Regions from separate parts of the Bacteroides faecium genome, predicted to be linked through region 2. Evidence: riboswitches for the same ligand, from Rfam matches in the RefSeq annotation. Region 2 holds a riboswitch; each other region holds the start of a gene.
The links. Region 2 has a riboswitch for cobalamin ahead of BacF7301_RS25060 (anaerobic ribonucleoside triphosphate reductase). Riboswitches for the same ligand answer to the same signal wherever they lie in the genome.

Region 1: linked by a shared signal. The riboswitch ahead of BacF7301_RS25570 (PKD domain-containing protein) and the one ahead of BacF7301_RS25060 (anaerobic ribonucleoside triphosphate reductase) in region 2 are both predicted to bind cobalamin.
Region 3: linked by a shared signal. The riboswitch ahead of BacF7301_RS25525 (PKD-like domain-containing protein) and the one ahead of BacF7301_RS25060 (anaerobic ribonucleoside triphosphate reductase) in region 2 are both predicted to bind cobalamin.
Region 4: linked by a shared signal. The riboswitch ahead of BacF7301_RS22485 (TonB-dependent receptor plug domain-containing protein) and the one ahead of BacF7301_RS25060 (anaerobic ribonucleoside triphosphate reductase) in region 2 are both predicted to bind cobalamin.

The regions. Positions count from the first base shown of each region.
Region 1 is NZ_CP050831.1:6,725,818-6,731,830, forward strand. Features, by position in the region: gene BacF7301_RS25555 (FecCD family ABC transporter permease) at 1-285, shown strand, start outside; gene BacF7301_RS25560 (ABC transporter ATP-binding protein) at 282-1,037, shown strand; gene BacF7301_RS25565 (DUF5074 domain-containing protein) at 1,105-2,520, opposite strand; gene BacF7301_RS25570 (PKD domain-containing protein) at 2,554-3,474, opposite strand; cobalamin riboswitch at 3,695-3,904, opposite strand; gene BacF7301_RS25575 (DUF2284 domain-containing protein) at 4,469-4,786, shown strand; gene BacF7301_RS25580 (MATE family efflux transporter) at 4,873-6,013, shown strand, end outside.
Region 2 is NZ_CP050831.1:6,596,991-6,603,003, reverse strand. Features, by position in the region: gene BacF7301_RS25060 (anaerobic ribonucleoside triphosphate reductase) at 91-2,484, opposite strand; cobalamin riboswitch at 2,615-2,801, opposite strand; gene rpiA (ribose 5-phosphate isomerase A) at 2,993-3,694, opposite strand; gene BacF7301_RS25050 (hypothetical protein) at 3,905-4,093, shown strand; gene BacF7301_RS25045 (GNAT family N-acetyltransferase) at 4,077-4,664, shown strand; gene trhA (PAQR family membrane homeostasis protein TrhA) at 4,912-5,562, opposite strand; gene BacF7301_RS25035 (transglutaminase-like domain-containing protein) at 5,627-6,013, opposite strand, start outside.
Region 3 is NZ_CP050831.1:6,713,549-6,719,561, forward strand. Features, by position in the region: gene BacF7301_RS25520 (outer membrane beta-barrel protein) at 1-1,151, opposite strand, end outside; cobalamin riboswitch at 1,891-2,126, shown strand; gene BacF7301_RS25525 (PKD-like domain-containing protein) at 2,289-4,043, shown strand; gene BacF7301_RS25530 (DUF5018 domain-containing protein) at 4,089-5,966, shown strand; gene BacF7301_RS25535 (YncE family protein) at 5,986-6,013, shown strand, end outside.
Region 4 is NZ_CP050831.1:5,914,103-5,920,115, reverse strand. Features, by position in the region: gene BacF7301_RS22490 (YncE family protein) at 1-950, opposite strand, end outside; gene BacF7301_RS22485 (TonB-dependent receptor plug domain-containing protein) at 966-3,008, opposite strand; cobalamin riboswitch at 3,197-3,405, opposite strand; gene BacF7301_RS22480 (DUF5106 domain-containing protein) at 3,686-4,630, opposite strand; gene phoR (two-component system sensor histidine kinase PhoR) at 4,765-6,013, opposite strand, start outside.

The sequences.
Region 1 (6,013 bases), 130 kb from region 2:
ACGCTTATCTTCCTCTCTACCGCCCTGCTGACAGGAACAGTCACAGCTTTCTGCGGCCCCGTAGGTTTTATCGGACTGGCTGTGCCACACATCACGCGGCTGCTGTTCAATAATGCCGACCACCGATTATTAGTCCCCGGCACAATACTGACAGGGCTCATCAGTATGCTGCTCTGCGACATCATTGCAAAGAAATTCACATTGCCGGTCAATTGTATCACCGCCTTGCTGGGTGTTCCGGTCATCTTATGGGTAATAGCTAAAAACTTGCGTATAATAAAATGATTCAACTCAAGGAATTAACACTAGGATATGGCCAACGCGTATTGTTGGATAAGGTTTCTGCCCAAGTCTCCGGTGGACAACTCATCGCCTTACTGGGACGCAACGGAACCGGCAAAAGCACCCTTCTACGTGCCATAATGGGACTTGAAAAAACGCAGACAGGAGAGATCATCCTTCAAGGAGAGAACATCGCTTTGCTGAAACCGGAAAGGCTTGCCCGGAATATCAGTTTCGTAACTACCGACAAGGTGCGTATCGCCAACCTCCGTTGCGAAGATGTTGTCGCACTGGGACGTGCTCCATATACAAACTGGATAGGACAACTGCAAACGGAAGACAAAGAACGGGTAGCCGAAGCCATGCGGCTGGTAGGCATGACAGACTATGCAGAGAAGACAATGGATAAGATGTCCGACGGCGAATGTCAGCGCATCATGATAGCCCGCGCACTCGCACAAGATACTCCCGTCATTCTGCTTGACGAACCGACTGCTTTTCTGGATTTACCCAATCGCTACGAACTCTGCCTGCTTCTTAAAAGACTGGCACAGGAAAAAGGAAAATGTATCATCTTCTCTACACATGATTTGGATATCGCCTTGTCACTTTGCGACTTTATCATGCTGATAGACAATCCGCAATTATATAGTCTGCCTGCCCGGGAAATGGTAGCCAGCGGTCATATAGAAAGACTATTCAGAAATGAGTCTATCACATTCGATGCTCAGGAGATGAGGGTACGGATAAGATAAAAAGCTTGTCGGTTTCTTAGTGAACCAACAAGCTTTCATTAACTATTGAAAATAAATTTTATTACAGTCAACCAATTACAACATCCACACGTACTGTCTTTTCTACGCGTTTACCATTAGATATAGCAACGACTTTACACAGTGTGCTTCCTTCTACAGTTTTCGCAGCCACAGTAAGAATTCCTTTTTCATATGTGTAAGAGACAAGATCATTTTCCGCAAATTCAACTTCACGAATAATAGCTGTAGACATATTATCCGCATCTACAATCTTCTGATTCAAATCCACAGCTTTCGTTTCTCCCGGGATCAAACGAATCTGATTCACTAAGATTTCAGGTAAGTTGGCATCTTCAAAGAAAGGCATGGCCGGAAACCAATAATAATTTTCATCTCCTGCACCGGCATAACCGTCGGCACTACCATTATCACCTTTCACAACTATCACTTTATCAACATTACCATCAGCTTTAACAATATGTACCCAGTTAAAACTTCCGCTATTTCCCCAACCGCTTCTTTTTACTGTCAGTACTAAATTATCAGAGATAGGGTCTACCCGTACACCTGCGCCATAAAATGCCAATTGCTTATCTTCATCATCTTTGCCCAATACATAAAAACTTGTATTAGCAGTCCCACTGTCAATATCATACTTTATAACATTAGCTCCCTTCGTCCAATATAATACATTCTTCTGGGTACTTGCACAAAGACTTCCGGCATTCCATGAACCCCACGAAACAGAGATTGTCATATTGTCCGGATAAGCAATTTCTTCCTGCTCCAAAGTCTCCGGATTTATTTTAATCAGGTTGGCAGAAGTTGCAATCCATACATTACCGTCTTTACTACGAGCTAATGTACAAAAAGAACCATTCAGTGTTTGTTTGATTGTTCCCGTTTCAGGTTCTACAATATAGACTGAAGGCGCTGACAACACAAATACATACGAACCTGCATAGCACATCGACCCTATCTGTCCAGTGATTCCTTCAACAGGGTCGCCCAATGTAAGATTCTCAATGTCGAACTTACGGACACCGCCATTATAGCCAATATATCCCAGTTTGTCATTGATACCCAGAAATGAACGTCCATCTCCCCCCAAGTTAGTAAACACAGTCTTCTTTTTCAAAGTCTTAGCATCGGCAACCACCAAACGATTTCCCTGCTTAGAGACAAAATAAGCATTATCTCCCCATATAGTAGCAAACTGAGTAGTTGCTCCAAAAGTTTCATTTTCTCCATTTACTGCACGATAAGCGCGATAAACTATCGTACCGTCATTCTTAAAATAGTTAACAGTCCCATTGTCGTGTCCATACCAATCTTCATTTGCAACATAAAATCCATTTGAAGGCACTAAAGCGGAGGGAGTGTCATCCTCTAATATTTTACCTCCATTATTATCATTTTCATCAGAACATGAAACGAGACCGACACACAAGGCGACTACCAACCACACGAAATACTTTTTCATAAAATTCTCTTTTGATTATTTCAAGTTATAAAATCATTTATTTAACAAATGCAAATCTTCTACCCCACAGACTTCAGTGGATGTATCTCCAAACCACCCACAGGTCTGCCTGACACCTGTATATATTTTCACAAAATCAACTCCCGGCAAATCGACTTTATTTCCATCCGAATCTACCGCCCAATCAATATCAAATGTACTGCCTTCTTCTGTGTTCAAGACATTGTCGGCATATCCCCACTCATAGGCATAAAGCACCCAATAAGGATTCCCTTCACTATATTTTTCTCCTTCATTTACTCCATTATCAGGTAATAATGTTCCCTTAAAAGTCAGAGTTTCACTTTCAGTCCATTGTGGATAATAGAGTGCATCTGCATGATAACTGATTCGTTCTATATAACCACTCCCAGTGTAGTTATCTGTCCATCGGATATATTCTTTATCTGGTGTATTTTCGTCTGGTTTATAATAAGTTATCTCATACTTTTTTTTAGTGGTCGGTTTATAATATTCACTACCAGCCAACTCATACCACTCATCATCATCCGGTTTCCCATTCTTATTTTCATCGTAGGCCACCATTACTATCCCAGGTTCAGCACTTCCCCCTTTACCGGGAGGATTAGGATTGGGATTATCGTTTGCATAAAATGCATTACCCAATACACGGAAATCACGCTGACCGGATACATTCTCAATTGTATGGTCGAAACCGACAACAATATATCCCCCAAAGCTACCTAATGACACCATTCCCTTTTTATTATTTCCAATAGCATGGAGAGCTTTTTGATTCATTGCTTCCTGCGTATCTCCTTCTTTCCATACAGGAATTGAATTAGTAAACTGCCCCGGTGCCGGACAAAAATCCAATACTTTAGTCACATACGGAGAATATACATCCGGAGATTCATAATCCCTGTCATTACCGGAACAGGCAGTCAACGCCATTCCACCCATCATAGCCCATGAGAAGGCTACTAAAAGTTTCACATTCTTTCTTTTCATTTTATTCGTTTTAAACTCAATCTGATTCATTCAAATACAAAAAGATTACATGCTGATACAGCACGCAATATCATAGAAATAGCGACATAGCAATCTCTAACAGTTTTATACCTGATTTCTACTGGAAATAAATTGCATTTTTGGAACTTTACTCCCGGAAAGCCACAAAAATTCCATTTTGGCAGGTCTTCTGACTTACTCCATTCTCCTGACGCCCTTCCCGTCCCCCATTATAGAGACAGTGGATTGAGTATTGCAGGAAAACTGTAGCGGAGCTTACAGCAGCGGGTCTGTTCAAGATTTGCACCTGATTCCCTTTTCACCACTCCTTCCGTAGCATCGGAAGAGTGACACCAAAATTTCCGGGCACAAAGATATACAAAATAACATATGTATTAAATAAAACATAAACTAAATATTTGCTTTATCCATTATTTCGCTATATTCATCCCCTAATTGGCTTCAGATAGCCATCATATCAACCGTCTGAATTAAAAGGAAACCAAGTGAAAATTCCAGATAGTTCCGAAGCCGTGAAGTTCCATTCAACTTCTAGGTATTTAACTTTTGCCACTAACCGATTGCGATAGAAAAAGGTTGGGGAAGTACCAGGAAGTCAGAAGACCTGCCAACCATATCGTAATAACTGTTTTTACTCATCTGTGCCTAAAAATTCCCATTTCACCTTCCGTATCCTCTGCTATGGGCATACTCATTTCGATACGATACTGAATCTTTACAGAAATCGAATACATTTCCCCACTGGACATTTATTCTCAATCTTGCTATCCTCCCCACCATCTTTTCGCTATTTCTTCGATGAATAAAGGGTTTACGGATAAAGGACAACAACTTCACTTGTAAGCGATTTGTTTCAAAAAATGTTCCTTCTAATGAAACTATTCGTTTCTCGGTGTGGAACACTCCGTCTCAAGCAGTGAAACACTTCGTTTCACACCGAGAAACAAAGTGTTTCAAATGGTTATCCAGAATAACGACATCATATTCCCCTCGGGATGCCGAGAAGTTTATTAGCTTTTGCCGGCAGTGCGGGTGTTATAATACTTGTTGGGCATGCCCACCTTTCGCCTTTGACGTAGACCAATATCTTTCGCAACATGAACTGGCTCTAATTATCGGAACCAAAATCACTCCTTTATATCCGGATAAAATCACGGATAGCATTTCTTACGGCAACAGGCGGATGAAAACGGAACGTAAGCGGACGGATGATTTTTTATTGGAATCCAACTGACCAGGCAGAATTTACCAAATGGTAATTTTTATCTCCTTCCATACCTCTACCTTTGTACCCGCTTTAATAAAAAAAGATAGAAAGTTATGAAAGATAGTATAGATTTCGGCAGTATGGACATCTCCACGTTATTCCGTAAATTACTGATACCTACAGTCCTCGGAATGGTTTTCTCCGCTATATTCGTCATTACGGACGGGATATTTGTGGGAAAAGGGATTGGTAGTGACGCACTGGCAGCCGTCAATATCACAGCACCACTTTTTATGATTGCCGCCGGTGTCGGGTTGATGTTCGGAATCGGCGGCTCGGTAGTTGCTTCCATTCATTTATCGCAAGGCAAACGGAAGGCAGCAAGTATTAATATCACTCAGGCACTTGTTTTCTCCGCACTCATTATACTGATTATGTCGGCTTTGTGCTTCTACTTTGTGGAACCCTTGGGACGATTTCTCGGCAGTTCGGAAAAACTGCTGCCGCTTGTGATAAAATATATGTTATGGTATCTGCCTTTCCTTGTGTTTTACGAGTTATTGAGCACAGGTATGTTCTTTATCCGCCTGGACGGTTCGCCCAATTATGCCATGATGTGCAATGCCGTAGCAGCAATGCTCAATATCATATTAGACTATATTTTCATTTTCGAGTTTGGCTGGGGAATGATGGGAGCCGCCTTTGCCACCAGCTTGGGAACAGTAGTAGGGGGACTTATGACAGTGGTTTACCTTGCCCGGTTCTCCCGTACTATCAGTCTGTACCGCATCAAGTTAAGTCTAAAAAGTCTGATGCTGACATTGCGTAACGTCAGCTATATGATAAAGTTAGGAACTTCCGCTTTCATCAGCGAGGCATCTATCGCCTGTATGATGTTTCTGGGAAACTACGTTTTCATCCGTCATCTCGGAGAAGACGGAGTAGCCGCATTCAGCATTGCCTGCTACTTCTTCCCTATCATCTTCATGGTCTACAATGCCATTGCGCAATCCGCCCAACCGATTATCAGCTATAATTTCGGAGCCGGACAACCCGGACGTGTCAGGAAAGCTTTTCATCTTGCCCTCCGAACAGCTCTAATCTGCGGAATCAGCTTCCTCGTTATCACCGCTCTATGCCGCCAGGAAATTGTCGCATTATTCATCGACCGTAGCTATCCGGCATTTGATATCGCAGTGAACGGTATTCCTTATTTCAGCATCGGATTTATTTTCTTTGCAGCGAATATGATAG
Region 2 (6,013 bases):
AAAGAGAAGGAAGAGTTGAAGCTCGAAATAGGGTACCATCATCTCTGATTCTACCTTAACTCTCAACTCTCCCTTCTCCACTCTCAACTTCTACAAGTGCTTTACGCGGTCTTTCTCTTCTGCCCGTTTGGCAGAGTTCCAAGAGCTCAGGTCGCCCGTCAGATAACCGGTGATGCGGCGCATACGGAGAATGCTTTCACTTTGGCAGACAGGGCATTTGTCGAAAATCACCCCTTTGTAACCGCAGTTGTGACAAGTATCTACCGGATGGTTGATAGAGCCGTAGCCGATTCCCTCGTCATGCATCACTTTCACGATTTTGGCGATGGCACGCACATTCTTCTGCGCTTCCCCGTCCAGTTCCACATACGTGATATGTCCGCCACGGGTGATGGCGTGGAAAGGAGCTTCCCGCTTGATTTTCTCGACGATGCTGATAGGCTCTTTCACGTCTACGTGGAATGAGTTCACATAATAATCACGGTCTGTCACTCCGGGGATTTTTCCATATTTCCGGCGGTCCATCTTCGTGAAACGTCCAGAAAGTCCCTCGGCAGGAGTAGCCAGTACCGAATAATTCAAGTTATATTTCTCCTTGTATTCGTCCACTACCTTATTCATTTCCATCACGGCTTCATACAGCGTGTCCCATGCCTTCTGGCTGTGACCGTGCCCTTTACCGTAAAGAGCTACCATTGCATTGTGTCCGCCGATAAACCCGATACCCAACGTACCGCTGCGCAATACATCGCCTACCTGCTCGTTCGGATTCAGCTCTGCACCGCCTTTCCACACGTTGTTTGCCATCATGAATGGGAACTGGCGTGCCAGTGCCGTGCGTTGGTATTGGTAACGTTCGTAAAGCTGGTCGGCTACCAAAGCAGCCATATTGTGTACGGATTCGATGAAAATCTCTTTTGCTTTCTGCTCGATAGCATCCGTGTTGCGTTCGTCTTCTATCAGGTTCTCCGCCTTGATACGGGCTTCGATAGCCAGTCTCGGCATGTTCAGCGTGGTGAAAGAAAGATTACCGCGTCCCAAAGACGATTTTTCTCCCGCCACATTTTCAAACACACGTGTACGGCAGCCCATTGTTGCCAATTCGTAGATATAACGTTTCGGGTCGTCCGCTTTCCATTTCTCGTTCGTGTTGAAAGGCGTATCGAGGAACATGAAGTTCGGGAACAACGCTTTTGCAGTAGTCTGGCAAGCCTTCAGCAACAAGTCAAAGTTCAGAGCTTCGTAACTGTCTTTCATCGCGTCCTCTATATTCTCCGCTTTCATCGCTTTCTCAAAATCCTTTTCCGAGTAAGACACCCCGTCTTTCACCTTGAAAATCTGAATCGGGAATACAGGAACCTCGCCCCGGGTACCCAAGCCCTCGATGGTAGCTTTCAGCAATTCTTCAATCACCATACGGCCTTCGGCAGAAGTGTCCGTACCGTAATTGATAGAACTGAACACCACCTGGTTACCGCCGCGTGAGTGCATAGTGTTCAGGTTGTGGATAAATCCTTCCATCGCCTGGTGTGTGTCCTTGCGGGTCTGCTGGTATGCCTTCTCCGTGATGCGTGCCAGGTGTTCCTTATCTATAATGATTTGCAGGGCTATCAACGCGATGCGCAGCGTTTCGCGTTCCGCTTCGGTAGACTTGATAGACGGCAGATACTCCTTAATCAACGTGCGGATTGCCTTCTCATCCGCCTGACTGCCGTTCTCCATCGCCACATAGAAATTGATGAACGAAGCCAGGTGCTTACGGAAAGACTTAGCCACCCCTTTCGCCATGAAGAAGTCGAAAGCAGGAATCGCTTGTCCGCCGTGCTGCTCGTTCTGGTTGGTCTGGAAAATGATAGTCGCCAACGTTGCGTAGCTCTGAATACTTTGCGGGGTACGGATGCTGCCGTTCTTTGTGCGGAAGCCGCGTTCAAAGAGGTCGTCCATGTCATATTGGATGCAAGTCGTCGTCTTGGTCGGATAATAATCCAAGTCATGGATATGAATGTCGCCCAACTGGTGCGCTTCGGCAAAACGCTTCGGCAACAGATATTTATAAGTATAATCTTTGGTTACTTCAGATGCGAAAGTCATCATCTGTCCGGCAGGGGTGTGACTGCTCATGTTAGCGTTGCTCAGGTTGACGTCGTTCTTGTCAATGGCAACGATACCGTCCATCACGTGCTTCATCTGGGTTTTCTTGTCCCGTTCCGTATTCCGCCATTCGCGATAGATGATGTACTTCTTCGCTACTTCCGGCCGCACCTTCATCAATGCCTTTTCCACTAAATCCTGAATCTCCTCTACGGTAATCGTAGGAGTGGCAAACTGGCTGATTACATTCATCGTGATGTCAGCCACCAACTGCTGTTCATCCTGAATCCCCGTTGCACTGAATGCCTTGCTGATTGCATTCTTAATCTTACTGATAGAGAAATCTTCTCTTTTACCATCACGTTTGATGATACAAATTTCCGCGTAGTTCATAACTTTAACTCCCGAAAGCTTTAATAAATTAATAATTGAAAATTAAAAATTGAAAAATGAAGAAAGAGAATCCAATAATCATGCAGGCGTTTAGTATAACCAGTCTTTATTTTTTTAATTCTCAATTCTCAGTTTTCAATTCTTTCCGGCAGGTCTTCTGACTTATCTCTCCCTCGCAGCGCCTTCCCACACCTACCGGTGCAGTGACATAGTGTGCGGATTCACAGAGAATTACAGCAGCGGGTACTGTCGCCGATTTGCACAGCGTTCCCTCATTGACTAAACCTCTTTTTAGCTCCGAAAACGGGTACAAAGATAGAAGATAATCCAATACCCCGGTTAGCTTTTAACATTAAATTTTGGGAAACTTTTCTTTCTCTCTGATACAGAAAGTTTTCCAAAACGGAAAACTTTTAAGAAAATACTTTTGTGGGAAGTTCTCTATTTTGCTCTTAAGGAAAGGACTAAAAAAACTCTGTTTTTTAGATGGGTGGCTGGTAGGCGATTTTTATTTCGCCACGATAACCTCAATGTCATAACCTATGAACAGTCCGCTTTCTATGACGCCGGTGATTTTCTTCAGCCGTTCTTCGAGGGAATCGTCAATGGAGCTGAAGCGGGTGTCGAGGATGAAGTTTCCGTTTTCTGTAAAGATTGGCCCGTCCTTTCCGTGGGCGGGACGGAGAATGATTTCCGATGCGCCTAAGCGTTGCAGTTCGCTTTCTGCATAAGCCAGTGAATCGGGAAAGATTTCCACGGGAACGGGGAATTTGCTTCCCAGCCGGTCGACCCGTTTGCCGGGGTCGATGATGATGAATGTCTTACGGCTGCTCCGGATGAGCAGTTTCTCTTTGAACATGGCTCCGCCACGACCTTTTATCAGGTTCTGCTGCGGGTCTACTTCGTCCGCTCCGTCGAAAGTCCAGTCGGGACGTTTGTTCCAGAGGGTGGTTTGGGGGATACCTAGCTGTATGCAGGTCATGGAGATTTCTTTGGAAGCGGGGATAACTTCGATATGCAGGTGCTCTTCGCGAATCCGCCGTGCCAGTTCGAACAGTGTCAGGTAGACGGTGGAGCCGGAACCGGCTCCGATGGTTTCCCCGTTTTTGGCTATTGCGGCAATCTCGCGGGCTACGTGTTCTTTCGCTTCACGGTTGATAATGGTGTCCGACCATTGAAGCTGCTTTATCAGATAATTTTCCCAGTCCATAGGTTTGCGTTTTATATTTCTCTAATATATATAACGGTTGAACGGATAGGTTTGTTTATTTGTTAATGTGTTAACTAATTAACGGATTAATGGTCTGATTCGTTAAATAGTTATAGCTTAAGGTGGATTTAATGATGCTCTGTTTGTATGTGTGATTGTATGTGTGTATATTTGTAGCATCAATAAGATAAATATACTGATAATCAAATAATGGCACGTCCGATTCAAAATACTCCTACTATAAAAGGTGAGGATGCTAAAAGATTTAGAAAAGAACTTTTGGAATCTCTTACCAAGAAGCTTACGCCCGAAGAAAAGGCTGCAAAGAAAAAGGAAATCAGAGAGATGGAAAAAAGTTATAATTTGTTAGTATCGATTTCTGGTGGAACATTCTATTGACTTTTGGGAGTTGCTGAAACAGGGAAAAGTAACAGTAACCCACTTAAATACAGATTATGAGTTTAAGTCGTTCAATTGCGGGAATACCGATTTGAACGATTTTTTATTTGCTGATTCGAAAATATACTTAAAGTATCTTCGCTATACGACAACGTTGCTGGAAACTGAAAATCGGATAATAGCTTATTACAGCCTTGCCAATGATTTGTTAAAGATATCAGATCGCCAGGATTTTGCTGATGAGATGGAAGGTTGTAGAGATAAAATTGAGTTTGATTTTTGGGAACGATTTTTAAACCAAAAGATGTATCCAGCAGCAAAAATAGGAAGACTTGCCGTGGATAAAGATTTTCAAGATCAAGGTATTGGTACTTTTCTTATCAGGTCATTAGTACAAAGTTTTATTAGGAAAAACAAGACTGGCTGTCAGTTTATAACTGTAGATGCTATTAATGATAATACTCAACGAACTATAAAATTCTATGAAAATAATGGTTTTAAGTATCTCACAATGAATGACGTGAATAGAGAGTCGAGACAAATGTATAAATCGTTATTGGAGTATATCTAGGAGTAAACAGATTTCTATCTCAAATATTATTTTAGTGGTTAGTTAATTTTTAACCTAACAGCGTTAAATGTTAACGAGTCTCTGTATTCTATTAAACCGTGTTATAAATCATCCTGCTTTGCCCCGAAAATTTGGAGATAAGCCGAAAGTCCGTATCTTTGTACTGTGTTTTTCATAGTATTAGATTTAAGGTTAACAAAGATTGGCTGTCTGGGATAGATAGCCTTTTTTTTGTCCCTACGTTTCGTTACAGAATCAGCCAGATTGCAATGATATGTCCTATGCTCCCGCCCAGGCAGAACAGGTGGAACGTGGCATGCATATAAGGCTTGCGCAATGAGTAGAATACAGCTCCCACAATATAAGAAACTCCACCGCCTATCAGCCACCAGAAAGCGGGAGCGGCTCCTGCCATCTCCAACTGGTCCAGTAAAGGTTTCAAGGCGACCAGTATCGAAGCGCCCATCCCCACATAACAGACCGTTTCGAGATTGCTGTGTTCTTTCAGCTTTTTAAAGCTGAGAATGAAACCGACAACAGCCGACAGCCATACAAAAGAGAAAATCCCCCATCCCCATCCGCCTGCATGCCGTAGTATGAGCAGTGTGAAAGGCGTATAAGTACCTGCAATATGGAGATAGATAGCACCGTGGTCGAACTTGCGGAGCAACTCTTTCACTCTCCCCGGACGACTGCCGTGATACCACGTGGAACTGACATAAGACGAAAGCATCCCTGCCAGATAGACAATGACGCAAGGCACTGCCCATTGCGCTTCGACATTCACGGAAGCCTTTTCTAGCAAGAAATATCCGGCTACGACTCCCAACAGGATGCCTACCCCATGACTGAGCGTATTCGCCCATTCTTCTATATTATTGTATCTTTTGTTTTCCAACGTTCTCTTTTTTTGAAATATTGAGTCGCAAAGATACTTTATTTTCCGTAACGAATTATCCCACTTATTCCTTTTTTAGAATGATTTTGCCACCATATTGCCCTGCCACCAGTTTACGGAAGCCGATGAATGTCTCGTATTCATCGGGAGCATAAATTCCTTTCGGCATGAATAAACGATGAACGATATGTATCTCCTTGTCCTTCACCTCGACACTGGAGTGGAAACTCCCGAATTTGCTCGTCACGTCAATCGGTTTCGGAAGACCTTCGATGGCATATCCTTCCGGTAGGCGGATGCGGATACTGTCCGTGTCCGAATAGCCGTAGTTGATATGGATAGGATACGTGCGCTTCGTGACGGAAGGGACGCTGAATCCCTTTCTGAAAATGTTGGCGGGGACGAACAGGCGGTTTCCCGTCTTATGTCCGTATTGGTTGCTGTTGACGGA
Region 3 (6,013 bases), 120 kb from region 2:
TGATTAGGAGAGGATCCGAAGTTTACGTTGAAATGGAGCTGTGTACGTTTATCCAATTCTCCAAATCCCATAAGACTTGAATTTATCGACCGGCTTTTAGAGTTGTTCTCATTGGCAGACGCGGAATACTGATTACCTGTTTTCAAATACTGTTCCTGATACATGGAAGTAACATTCCCATTCCGGTTGAAATCATAATTCACATTTCCGTTCAGTGTGAACTTCTTACCGAATTTATACGTCGCATTCATCCCGACGGTATTACTTATATTATCCTTATATGTACTGTTCTGATAACGATTGGTAGAACGTGCGATAAAAGAAAGGTTCTGTCCGTCCTTGCTAAAATAGTTCACCTGTCCCTCCAAATCCTTTTTCTTATTATTGCCATACCCTACTGTCGCATTTGTCAGCCAAGTCTTGTTCAGTTCATCCTTGGTTTGCAGATCGAGCACATATTTCTTTTCTCCCGAACTGATGCCCGTAAATTCTTCCTCTTTTGATTTCTTGTCGTACACCTTCAGCTTACTAATCAAGTTTGCCGGCAGATTCTCGAGCGCTGTCTTTTTATCTCCGGAGAAGAAGGACTCCCCATTAACATTGATTTCGCTGATAGGCTGACCGTTGTAAGTCAACGAATTATCTTTCTTATTATACTCCAGTCCCGGCACACGCTTTACCAAATCTTCCAGATAAGCCCCTTCGGGAGTCTTATAGGCAGCAGCGTTGATAACGGTCGTATCCCCTTCCATCACCACTTCCTTCAATTTCCCCGTAATCGTCACTTCATCAATCCGGATATCCTCATCCTTGAGCACCACCGTGCCGACATTCACCGATGCGGAATCACCCAGCGCACGATACACCGACTGCATCCCCATAAAAGAAACCTTCATCAAATATTGCTTTTTCTTCTGCGACTGATAATTGAGAGTAAACCGACCATTTCGGTCGCTCGTCGCACCTTTCACAAACGAAGAGTCATTCTTCTCCAGGATAACGATGCTTGCAGAAGGCAAGGGCTGCTTCTTATTACCACCGGTTTCCATCGCCTGCACTTTTCCCCGAACAGTTCTCACCTGCTGGGCATATGAAACTGTATGCACAGAAAGCAGCAGTAAAAGTAATCCCACCAACTTACAAACATTCATATCATATAGTAGTTAAGTCCTAAATTCAATTTATTTCAAAAACCGGACAAAGTTAATAAAAGAGTCCCGAAATGTTATGATAAATCTGAAAAAAAGAATGGTAGCATCCCTATATTAAAAAAAGAACAGTCTGATATCTGTTTCTTACGGAAATTCCACTCATAAACAGAATAATATGCAAATAGATGAAAGAATAAGAACTACAAAGAATCAGAAAGAAAGAGATATACGTCTAAAACCATCAGGTTTAATAAAAAAAAGAAGAAAACACAAACATACATCACATCAAACATACTATTCTACATACAATTTATCAAATATAAAACAACAACAAAGCAAAAGCAACCAGCATAAAAGAGCCTTATCCGACAGTCAAAACAGGCTCATTTTCATGCAACGAAACCTTCCTTTTAAGGCATCGCCCCGTTCCTTTAAAAGAAACACTGGTTTCCTTTAAAAGGAAACTCATCATACTCACCGACCAAGCAAACATTTATAATATTCAAAAACGTATGCTTATTCTTCCCATATACACTTTCAAGGAGATATTTCGCATATTCATGCAGAAGAGAATACAATTTTCTTCCTAAAATAGACTTTTATCTTTCAGTTATCTACAAGAAAATCTTAAAAACAGAACATTTTTCACTTTGTTACTATCTAAATATCTTTGACACATATTAAATTGAAATAAAAAAATCAGCAAACAAAAGACATTATATGTAAAAAATATGCCTATCTTTGTCGTCATGAATTTGGTTCTTCTATGCATTACATTCCTTGTGGATGTCACGATATAGAAGATTAAAAGGGAATACCGTGTGAATCGGTAACAGTATCCGCTGCTGTATTTTCCCGTACTGCTGTTGAAAAGCAGTACAGTTTGTAGTAATTTGTCACTGGGATTTTTTCACTGGGAAGGCACTACAAATAAAGGGAATAAGTCAGAAGACCTACCTTTTTCGATTGAATTTTACTCCTGCGGCATACGGGAAGCAGTTCGAAGTTTTATTCTCAACAACACATATCGTGTGCGGTTGAGAAGATTCCTTTCATGACTACACTTGCCGGAGATATCTGCCGCTCCATGTAAAATTCATTATCACTCTTGTTTATAACCCAATTAAAAAGAGACTTATGATGAATGAATTTTGGAGAACAATCGCTAAGTTACTAATGCTATGCTGCATCGCCGCTCTTGCTTCTTGCGGAAATGACCGCAATCTCGGAGAAGACGAAGGAGTTATCACTCCGGGCGGAGACGGAAAGAACCCACCTGTCATTACTTTCGACAATGGTACCGGTATTTATACTGTGAAAATACTAAAGGATATCACTATTACCCCTGTTGTGGATAACGCCACCGATCCCGTATATACATGGAAGGACGAGAAAGGCAAGATTGTCAGTACAGACGCCTCATTCACTTATTCATCGCCGGCAGACGGGGAAAAGTTCTTCACTTTCAGGGTAGACGCGAAAAACGGAAGTGCCCAGGAAGAACTCCGGATAGACGTTATGGACAAGATGATTCCGTCAGTATCGTTAATCCAGTATTATTCTACGTATGTAGGAGAAAGTGTTACTATCAAGTCAGCCGTAAACTTCACGGAAGGCAGCACCTATAAGTGGACGAATGAAGAAGGCGCTATCATAGGTGATAAAGAAGAGTACACATTCGTGGCGACACAAGAAGGCTCGTTTAATATAACTCTTACAGTAACGAATGAAGACGGCCCCGGGAAAGCAACAACGACCATACGGGTAGCACCCGAAAGAAAGCTCAATATTACTTTTGAGAACGAACGTCAAACTGTACCCGCAGGACGCGCCGCCTGTGTAGCTCCTATTATTACGGACAACACAGAGAATACCACTTACGCATGGGAAGTGAACGGAGAACCATACCTGAACGAAACAAAACCAACCTTTACTTTTACACCACCGGCAGCAGGAGAATACAAAGTGAAAGTAACGGGAACAGACGGCGATGTTTCAGCAGAGGCTGCACAAACCATAGAATGCCTGCAATCGGACGAAACAGCCCGTTACCGTGCTCCGCAAGCCGGAAGTTCGAGCAGCAAAGTAACGGTATATAATCTTCTGCCTGCACCCGGACAGTTCGTACAACAAATAAGCGGAAAGACGGAAGCAGAAGCATGCCGTTATGCCGAAACCCGGATGAACGAAGTAGACAATTATGTCTCATTGGGAGCATGGGGTGGATACATCGTTGTAGGGTTCGATCATAGCGTTTATAATGCCAGCGCTAGCGACAACAACCAATACGACTTCTCAATCATAGGCAATGCTTTCAACGGAAGTTCCGAGCCGGGGATAGTCTACGTGATGCAGGATGAAAACGGAAACGGACTGCCGGACGACACATGGTATGAACTGAAAGGCTGCGAAACAGGCAAATCTACCACTTGGCAGAATTATTCCGTCACCTACTACCGCCCCCCTACCTACAATATGCCCGTACAGTGGATAGACAACCGTGGCAATACAGGAACTACAGATTTGAGACCGGCTTTCCCCGGTTGGCTGAAGGGAGACTCTTATGAACTGCGCGGCACCCGGATTAAAGAAAGAACCTTCCTCAATAATAATGGAATCTGGAGTAACGAATCTTACGAGTGGGGATATGCCGACAACTACGGTGAAGACTTCCTCTCTGACGGAGATAACCACGATGCCAATGCCATAGGAAATGGTTTCAAGATAAAGAATGCCATATATCCTGACGGAACTCCTGTCAATCTGCGTTATATAGACTTTATAAAAGTACAGACAGGCGTCCAGTCTCAAGCGGGAGTTCTCGGTGAAGTATCTACCGAAGTTTACGGCTTCCGGGATATACAAATGGAAAAGGCTCCCGGACAACTCTAAACTTATTTTCAGTACACAATTTAAATAACAATAAAGAATTTGATTATGACAAAGAACAAAATTTGGAAAATGCTTCTGACGATATTTTTCGTCGGGTTCCTGACTGCGTGCGGTGACGACGATAACCCGATTACCGGCGTAGACAACAACCCGTTTACCGGCGTAGACAACAATATTCTTTCTTTCTCGCTGTCTCTTGGAGAAAACACGTGGCAAGCCGCCATAGTAGACGATAAAGTCATCCTGTCCGCCCCTCAGGGAACGGAGCTTAACGGTGCAACCGCACATTACACTATCAGCGAGCAGGCAAGTATCACCCCCGACCCGGCAGGCATCAGCGCATGGAACGAAGAACAGCAACTGACGGTGACTTCCTATAACGGGACTTCACGCACTTACAAATATACGGTTCGCCATACTGACGTTAGTGAAGCCGCCAGTTTCGTTTTAAATTCTCAAGCTGAAGTGGATGCGTTTGCCAAAAGTAACATTACTATTATAGAAGGTAGTATCTCCATCGCGACAGCTCAAAAAGCGGAAGACCCCGTCAAGAATCTGGACGGTCTGTCCGCACTGACAGAGGTACTGGACGATATCAATATCGGCGGATACTACCAAGGAGAAAACCTGAACGGTCTTGCCAATCTGAAAAAAGCAGGAAACCTGACTATCACTTCACGCAATACCGATAACGAAACACTAACAGACATCACCTTACCCTCATTAGTTTCTGTTCGCAAGAATCTTACAATTAGCGAAAGCAAGTACTATAAAAAGATAGCTTTTCCCCATTTGGAAACCGTAAGCGGAAACTTTACCGTTAACGCCTCGGCTATGGAGCAGTTTAATGTAAACTCCCTTAAGAGAGTAGATGGCGATAATGGCTTTACGATCATTGGAGGTGTCATGACTCAATTAGAGCTACCAGCATTGGAAGTAGTGAATAAATCTCTTTATATCAGAGGTGAGAAGAGTACGAATGAACTGCTGACAATCAATTTACCTCTGTTAACCACGTGTGCCTTACTTAGTATAGAGAATGCCGTTAAGCTGGAAAACCTGAAGATTCCGGTATTGAAGAATCTAACCACCGGACTTACTCTAAGCGGATGTAGTGTTTTTAGTGATGAAAGTCTCAAAAACACCCTCAACAATATTGAGAGCATCGCAGGAACATTGGCACTCAATGGCACCGGAGTTTTTGATTTAAACCTGCAAGGGAAAAAGGTGGGGAAAGTACAGATAGGAGCCGATGACTCAACCAAAGAATTTATCATAACGGGAGATGAGCCCTTCGGCAGTATTACTTTTACGTCGAAGAATATGAATCCACCCACACTGAAAGGATTTACGACTGTGGAAGATTATAATTTAGGAACCAATATAGAAAGCAATTTAATCATTAAAGATGTAAAACGTATCAATGGAAAGCTATGGGTATCATACCCTTCAATGGGAACAGCTACCAATATATTACATGATATTCATTTACCAACTTTGGAATATGTCGGAAACATTGATATAAGTTCTTTAGGAGTAGATGTTGTGTCAGACGAATTAGATGCACCCAATTTACAAACCATAGGAAGTGGTGGCATTTACTTAAATGTCCATAATGAACAACCCGATTTTTCATTCATTAAAATGAAAAATATTGAAAAGATTGAGGGACAATTGTATATTAAAGCCAGAAGCTCAAATAAATCTCAAATAAATAAGTTAGACATAAAAGAGATTTTCCCAAAACTGAAAGAATTAACCAATGTCTATATTTGGGGATTTCCTAAACTCTATGATTATAGCTCATTCAAAGAATTTATAGACAATGGCATGATAACTACATGGAAGGTTACATACTGTGGTTATAAACCGACTTTACAACAAATGAAAGATTCACCGACTGGTGATTTCACCAATAATTAATCATTAAATAATTCACAAAATGAAAAAGAAGTATCTTTTTTATGCAG
Region 4 (6,013 bases), 680 kb from region 2:
GGAGTATCGATACTTGTTCCATCCGTGATGAAATTCTCACGAACGGTTTTTCCTGTTTTCAGATTGAATGCCTTGATAGAAGATGTTTGCGTACTATAATTGTAATTGTATAGATAGGCAATCTCTCCGTCAATGGCGAAGTTCTGTACTTTCTCATTGTAATGAGTCACTCCATTTGTCAGGCAGTCTATTTTTGCAAAGTTATAATTTCCTGCTTCTACATCTTCTCCACGGGTTGCTACATAAACGGTTGTTCCATCCGTTCCGGCTACAATCTTGCCCGGATTCGGTCCTACTGTAATTTTATTGATTTCTTTGAATGTGGCGATATCGACCACAGATACAGTATTGTCTACTCCCAGACCGGATGCATAATCCAGTCCGCCGGAATTGGAAACATATAACTTTTCGTTTTGTACACAGATTCCATCGGGATTACGTCCTACGGAAGTGACACCGTCTATGGCGAGGGAAGTTGTATCAATACGTGTCACTGTTCCGTCATAAGAACACACATACGCTTTTTCTTTATGAAAGGCGATGTATCGCGGTTCACGTGAACTTCCGTTTTCGGTCAGCATTTGAATTTGCTTCAAGGAATTTCCTGTACGGAAGTCTATTACTTCCACTGTACTGGAGACATTGACAATGACATATATCTTGCCGCCATAAATGGCTAAATCATTTGCCGTATCTCCCAATCCCCGATGATTGATTGTATTAAAATAGTTGCGCACCATTCTCTGGTTTCCGAAAGAGAAACGCATCAATGAACTGTTATTCTGATTGAATAGTCCTTCACATAACGCATAGAGCTCGGCTGTATCTGTTTCAGTCGGGTCACCTGCAATGTCAGAAGTGAAAGGCTTGTCTTCCATATCATCACAGGCAGTGAATAATAATAGGATGGGCAGGCAGAACCAAAATATATATGTCAATTTCCTTTTCATATCAGTATCCTGCTTTTAATATATTATTTTTAGCGTTGCTCTTACCGAACGTCCCGGCATTGGGAAGTATCGTACAATCTCGTAATTTTTGTCCATCAGGTTCAATACTTCCACACATAGCGAACTTGTAACTTTTCTTATCCGGAAGTCGCGGCTCGCTGAAATACTATGGTCACTGTAACTATCCAGTCGATTTGCTGCGATATTCTGTCCTACTGTATAGCGTTTTCCTGAATAAAGGAATGAGTAAGATATATTTATCCATGGTGTCTCGAGGCCTGCTTGTCCAGAGGCAGAAACACGGGGAGTATAGGCTATCTGATGTTTATAAGTCGATTTATCCTTGTTCGAATTAGGGTCAGTGACATCCAACGCCCGTTGGTATGTATAATTGCCGGACAGGTTGATACGGATTTTCTCCCAAGGCTGGAGAGACAAGTTTCCTGTGGCGTCAATTCCTTTAATCTCCACACTTCCCAAGTTTCTCATGCTCCATATCGCAAGGTTCTTGGTAGGATAAGCAATGATTTTATCCGTTACTTTGTTATAGTATGCATCAACGGTTGCCGAAAGATAAGGAATGAATGTACATACATTCTTGCTATAAGTCAGACCGATATTATATTGCTTTGCATTTTCAGGTTTCAGTTTGGTGTTTCCCACTTCCTGATAATATAAGTCATTGAAACTTGGCAGGCGGAAGATGTCCTTATAGAAGGCACGGATACGGAACTCTTCGCTACGGAAAGGCTTGAATGAAGCGCTGATATAAGGCGTCAATTTGCGGTGATTGCCGGCACTTCCGCCTTCCTTTACATCTTCGTTGATGATAGTCGCCAAAGCGGATGCGGAGATTGTGAGCCAATCATTCACGTATTTTCCTGCAAAAGCTGTCAGCCATGAATAGCGGGTGGGTTGCGCAAAATTAGTAAGATTAGTATCCATTGTATTGATACTCCCATCCGTCGAAAGGGAAAATGAAAGATTGCTCAATAATCTGTATAATACCGATGCGGAGAGATAGTACTCCTGTTGGTAATAACTGTTTTCCGTTTTTCCTAAAGAGTTTTTGGTGTCGGGGTCCAGGTAACGCTGATAGCTCCAGTTCCATTTGGCGGAAGTCTGCAATACCCATTGTTGGCTGAACTCTTTCTTGTATTGGCTTTGTACAAATGTATTCTTGTCCCACAGGTGTTGTGAGGAATAGTCGTTATAAAGTGTAGTAGCTTTCGGTAATCCTCGGGAAGATTGGAAGTAATAGGCTTTCAATCGCCATTGTTCTTTGTCGGAGAAGTTGCCGTAAAGTCCGGCCTCGGTACGGAAAGTCTGTACGTCGGTATTCTTTCTTTTCTCCCGTGACGTCAGGTCACCCTCTGCATTTCCGTAGTGCAGGGTATATGGATACTGTCCGTCTGAAGACATCCATTCGGCATTGGCTGTGACTGTCCACTTAGAATTGAGTTGTTGCTCTAACAGAACCGATGGGTTGACCAGTCCCCATGAGCCGGTCTTGAAAGCCGCGCTGATATTCGTACGTTTCCCTTTTTTGAAACGGGGAGTAAGTGTCTGTATATTCAGTATTCCTGCCGAAGCGAAGAAACGTGCCGGCTGGAAGATATTATCAGTCTGACCGTTGCTAAGTGATAACTGGTCTACATTATCGAGCGAGAAACGACCGATGTCAATCTGTCCTGTCTGGCAGTCGGTTACGGTGATTCCGTCATAACCCACGGCTGTGTGTTGTGCGCCCAAGCTGCGTATGGATACGGTTTTCAGTCCGCCGATGCCACCGTAATCTTTCACGGTTACTCCGGCAAAATGCTTCACGGCGTCAGAAACTTGCAGGGCATGCAGGTTTTTTAGTGCATCTTTGGAAAGTACTTGTAGCGGAGCGGTAGAACGTATCTCTCGTGTTTGGTAAATATCGGAAACTGTAATTTCGGGGATGGAGTATGTATGTGCTGTATCTACTTTTTGCTGTTGTGCGAAAAGTGTCGGGAATAAAAGCTGGCAGCAGATTACTGCACAGATACTCTTGTATAGCCTTATATGTCTCATCCTTATCCTACTACTGGTCTATTTTTTCACTTTTAAAAGTGTCCGGGCGAAATCCCTTCGACCGGACACGCATAAATAAACTTGGCAGAGTTTATTAATTAAAACACACTTTCTCTGAATCAGAGTGATGAATGAAATGATAGACGGATTGTCCGGTTCATTAGACTCAACGCTTTTTCCTCGAAAGCAGTGAAATTGGGTGCACGGCAGGTCTTCTGACTCGTTCCTGTTGCGGGCGCCTTCCCAGAAGTTTCTTTCCAGTGGCTAAAAGTAGGTTGCTCGCAACACATTTATAGAACTTACAGCAGCGGGACTGTTCAGGATTTACACCTGATTCCCTTTTAATCGCTTTCCTCGTATGTTTTGAGGTCTGCGAACCAATGCGCGACAAAGATAGGGAGTTTATTTGGCTTTTGCAAAGGGGGCGTTCTTTTTCTTTCGTCTTGATACGAAAGAAAAAGAACCAAAAAGAAAGAATCAAGGCTGCGTTTTTTCAGCTACTCCGGTGTTTTCTCCGGCTAAAGGGCAGAAACTCGCTACGCTCAAACAGTCTGCCCTTCTTAACGCCGAAGAAAACACCTGCGCTTGACGCTGAAAAAACGAGGCCGGGAGACCATGCGGCGTGGGCACGTGTGTGGGTGGTGTGGTGTGGGCGGTGTGGGTGACGTGGGAGATGCTTATTGTTCGCCTTTCATTAGCAGGTATTCTTCGATGGTTTGCGCGGGAGCATCTTTCAGAAGTACTGTCTTATCCTTGTTCAGAAGGTAGAGGGTAGGGACGGCTTTCAAGTCATACAGTTGTTGTTCCTTGATAGCGAAGGTCTTGTCATATCCGTTAATCCATTCCTTCGGGAATTCATTCAGATGTTTCCGCCATTCGTCCAGTTCTTCGTCGGGGTAGATAGAGAGGATGGTCAACTTCTTTTGAGATAGAAGCTGATTGATGATAGGGGCGTTTTTTAATGCTTCGATTGTTTCCGTGCAGGCATGGCATCCCGGGTTATTGATAAATAATAAGGTATAGTCCGATTTCTGTTGATAAAGAGAGCCTTGCGCACCGGAAGCTAATGTATAGTTAAAATTCAGAGCTTTGGTTCCGATACGGTTTTTCTGAGCCAGTTCACGACGGGCTTTCGGACGTACCTTTTCTATTTCTTCCAGTACGGGAGAAGCTAGCATGGCATCCAGTACAGGGATATAAAACTCTTCGTTACGCATCGGAGAGTTAGGGTCGTACAGATATTTGTCTGCCAAGTCGGTGATGTAAGTGAATACTTTCTTATCCACATTTGTCCGTTCGATTGTTTTCCGTATAGCTTGCTGTGCAGTTTCCAATGGAACATGGTTCAGTATATCACAATAGTCCGCCCAAGCTTGTTCGGTCACTTCGGGGTGATGGATATAATTGGTATCGGCAAAGTTTACGTTATCCCAATAATGCTTGACGAGGAAATCCGCCCGTAAATCCGGGGCTGTCAGCATCGGCGGGATGGTTGGTAATGTGAAAGTCTTGATAGTATCCTGTGCTACTTCGGTTTTGTTTAAGCCGGAAGCATTGCCGTTTTTGCAGGCACAAAGACAAAGGAGACATACAACAGGAAGAATATTTAGATTCGTTTTCATAATTGGCTATTATTATAATTGAACTTCTATGAATTACATAGAAGACAAAGATAATGCCTTTTCATTTTATACAAAGAATTTTTCTTCCTTTTCTTCTTTGTCTTCTTTTAAAAGAACCTTGCTTCTTGAAAATCTTATTTCTCCTTTGCCAATGTAAAGACAAACTCCAGTCCGCCGCCCTGATTATTTTTGGCAGAGATGATGCCGCCATGGATAATCACTGCATTCTTCACGATAGCCAGTCCCAGACCCGTTCCGCCTAATTTCCGCGAACGGCCTTTGTCTACACGATAGAAACGCTCGAAGAGACGGTTCAGATGTTCGGGGGATACGCCTACTCCCGTATCGGCAAAACTGAAATAATAGAAACTCTCGTCTTCACGGAAACAATTGATATTAATCTGGATATTCGTTCCGGCATATGCGATGGCATTATCCATCAGATTGCGGAAGATGGAATAAATCAGGGAATAATTTCCTTTGACCTGTATGCTCTTCTTTAAAGAATTAACCACCGTGATATGCTTCTCGTCCAGTTCCAGTGAAACTTCGTTGATGATATTTCCTACCAGTACACTGATATCCACCCGTTCCATGTCAATCATGTTGGCAGCCTCATCCATGCGGGTAAGTACGGAAATATCACGCAACAAGCGGCTCAACCGATTGCTTTGCGCATAGCAGCGTTCGAGGAATACATTAATCTTCTCTCGCGGTATATTCTCGTTATTGACGATAGTCTCCAAATACCCTTGAATACTGCTGACAGGCGTTTTCAGCTCATGCGCGATGTTCTGTGTCAACTGCCGTTTCAGATTCACTTGTTCCTCTTCCTGGGTGACATCATTGATTGAAATCTCAAAGCTTGCATCCTGGAAGATGATACATTCAACGATAAACGTGCGTCCGTTCTTGTTGATGGTGATAGACATTCGCTTTTCGTCTTTCCCTCTTGAACGCTGTTGCTGGTTCTTATTAATAAAATGTATAATCTCTTTCAGTTCGCTGATGGCAAAGACCTCTTCCGTAGTTTCCAGGTTAGAGTCCGAAATCAGGTTGCTGTATTGGGTAAAGAGATTGTTGACAAGAATCTCCTTTTTGTCTTTCGTAAATACTCCCAATCCTTCGTGAGAAATCTGAAGATGGGTAATCAGCTTCTCGCGTTCGATGTAGAGAGCTTCTTTCGTCTCGTGCAGCCGCTTGTAGATTTGGATGATATGCTGCGATATTTCTCCCAGTTCATTGTGCGGGAAAGCCGATTGCATCGCCATCTCGATAGGCTCGTTCCGGTCGGCACGCATGGCAAACTCGCGGAGCTGGCTGATAGAAGTCCCCAGTTTGTTCGTGAATTTGTAGAAGATAATCATTAGCAGCAAAGTTACG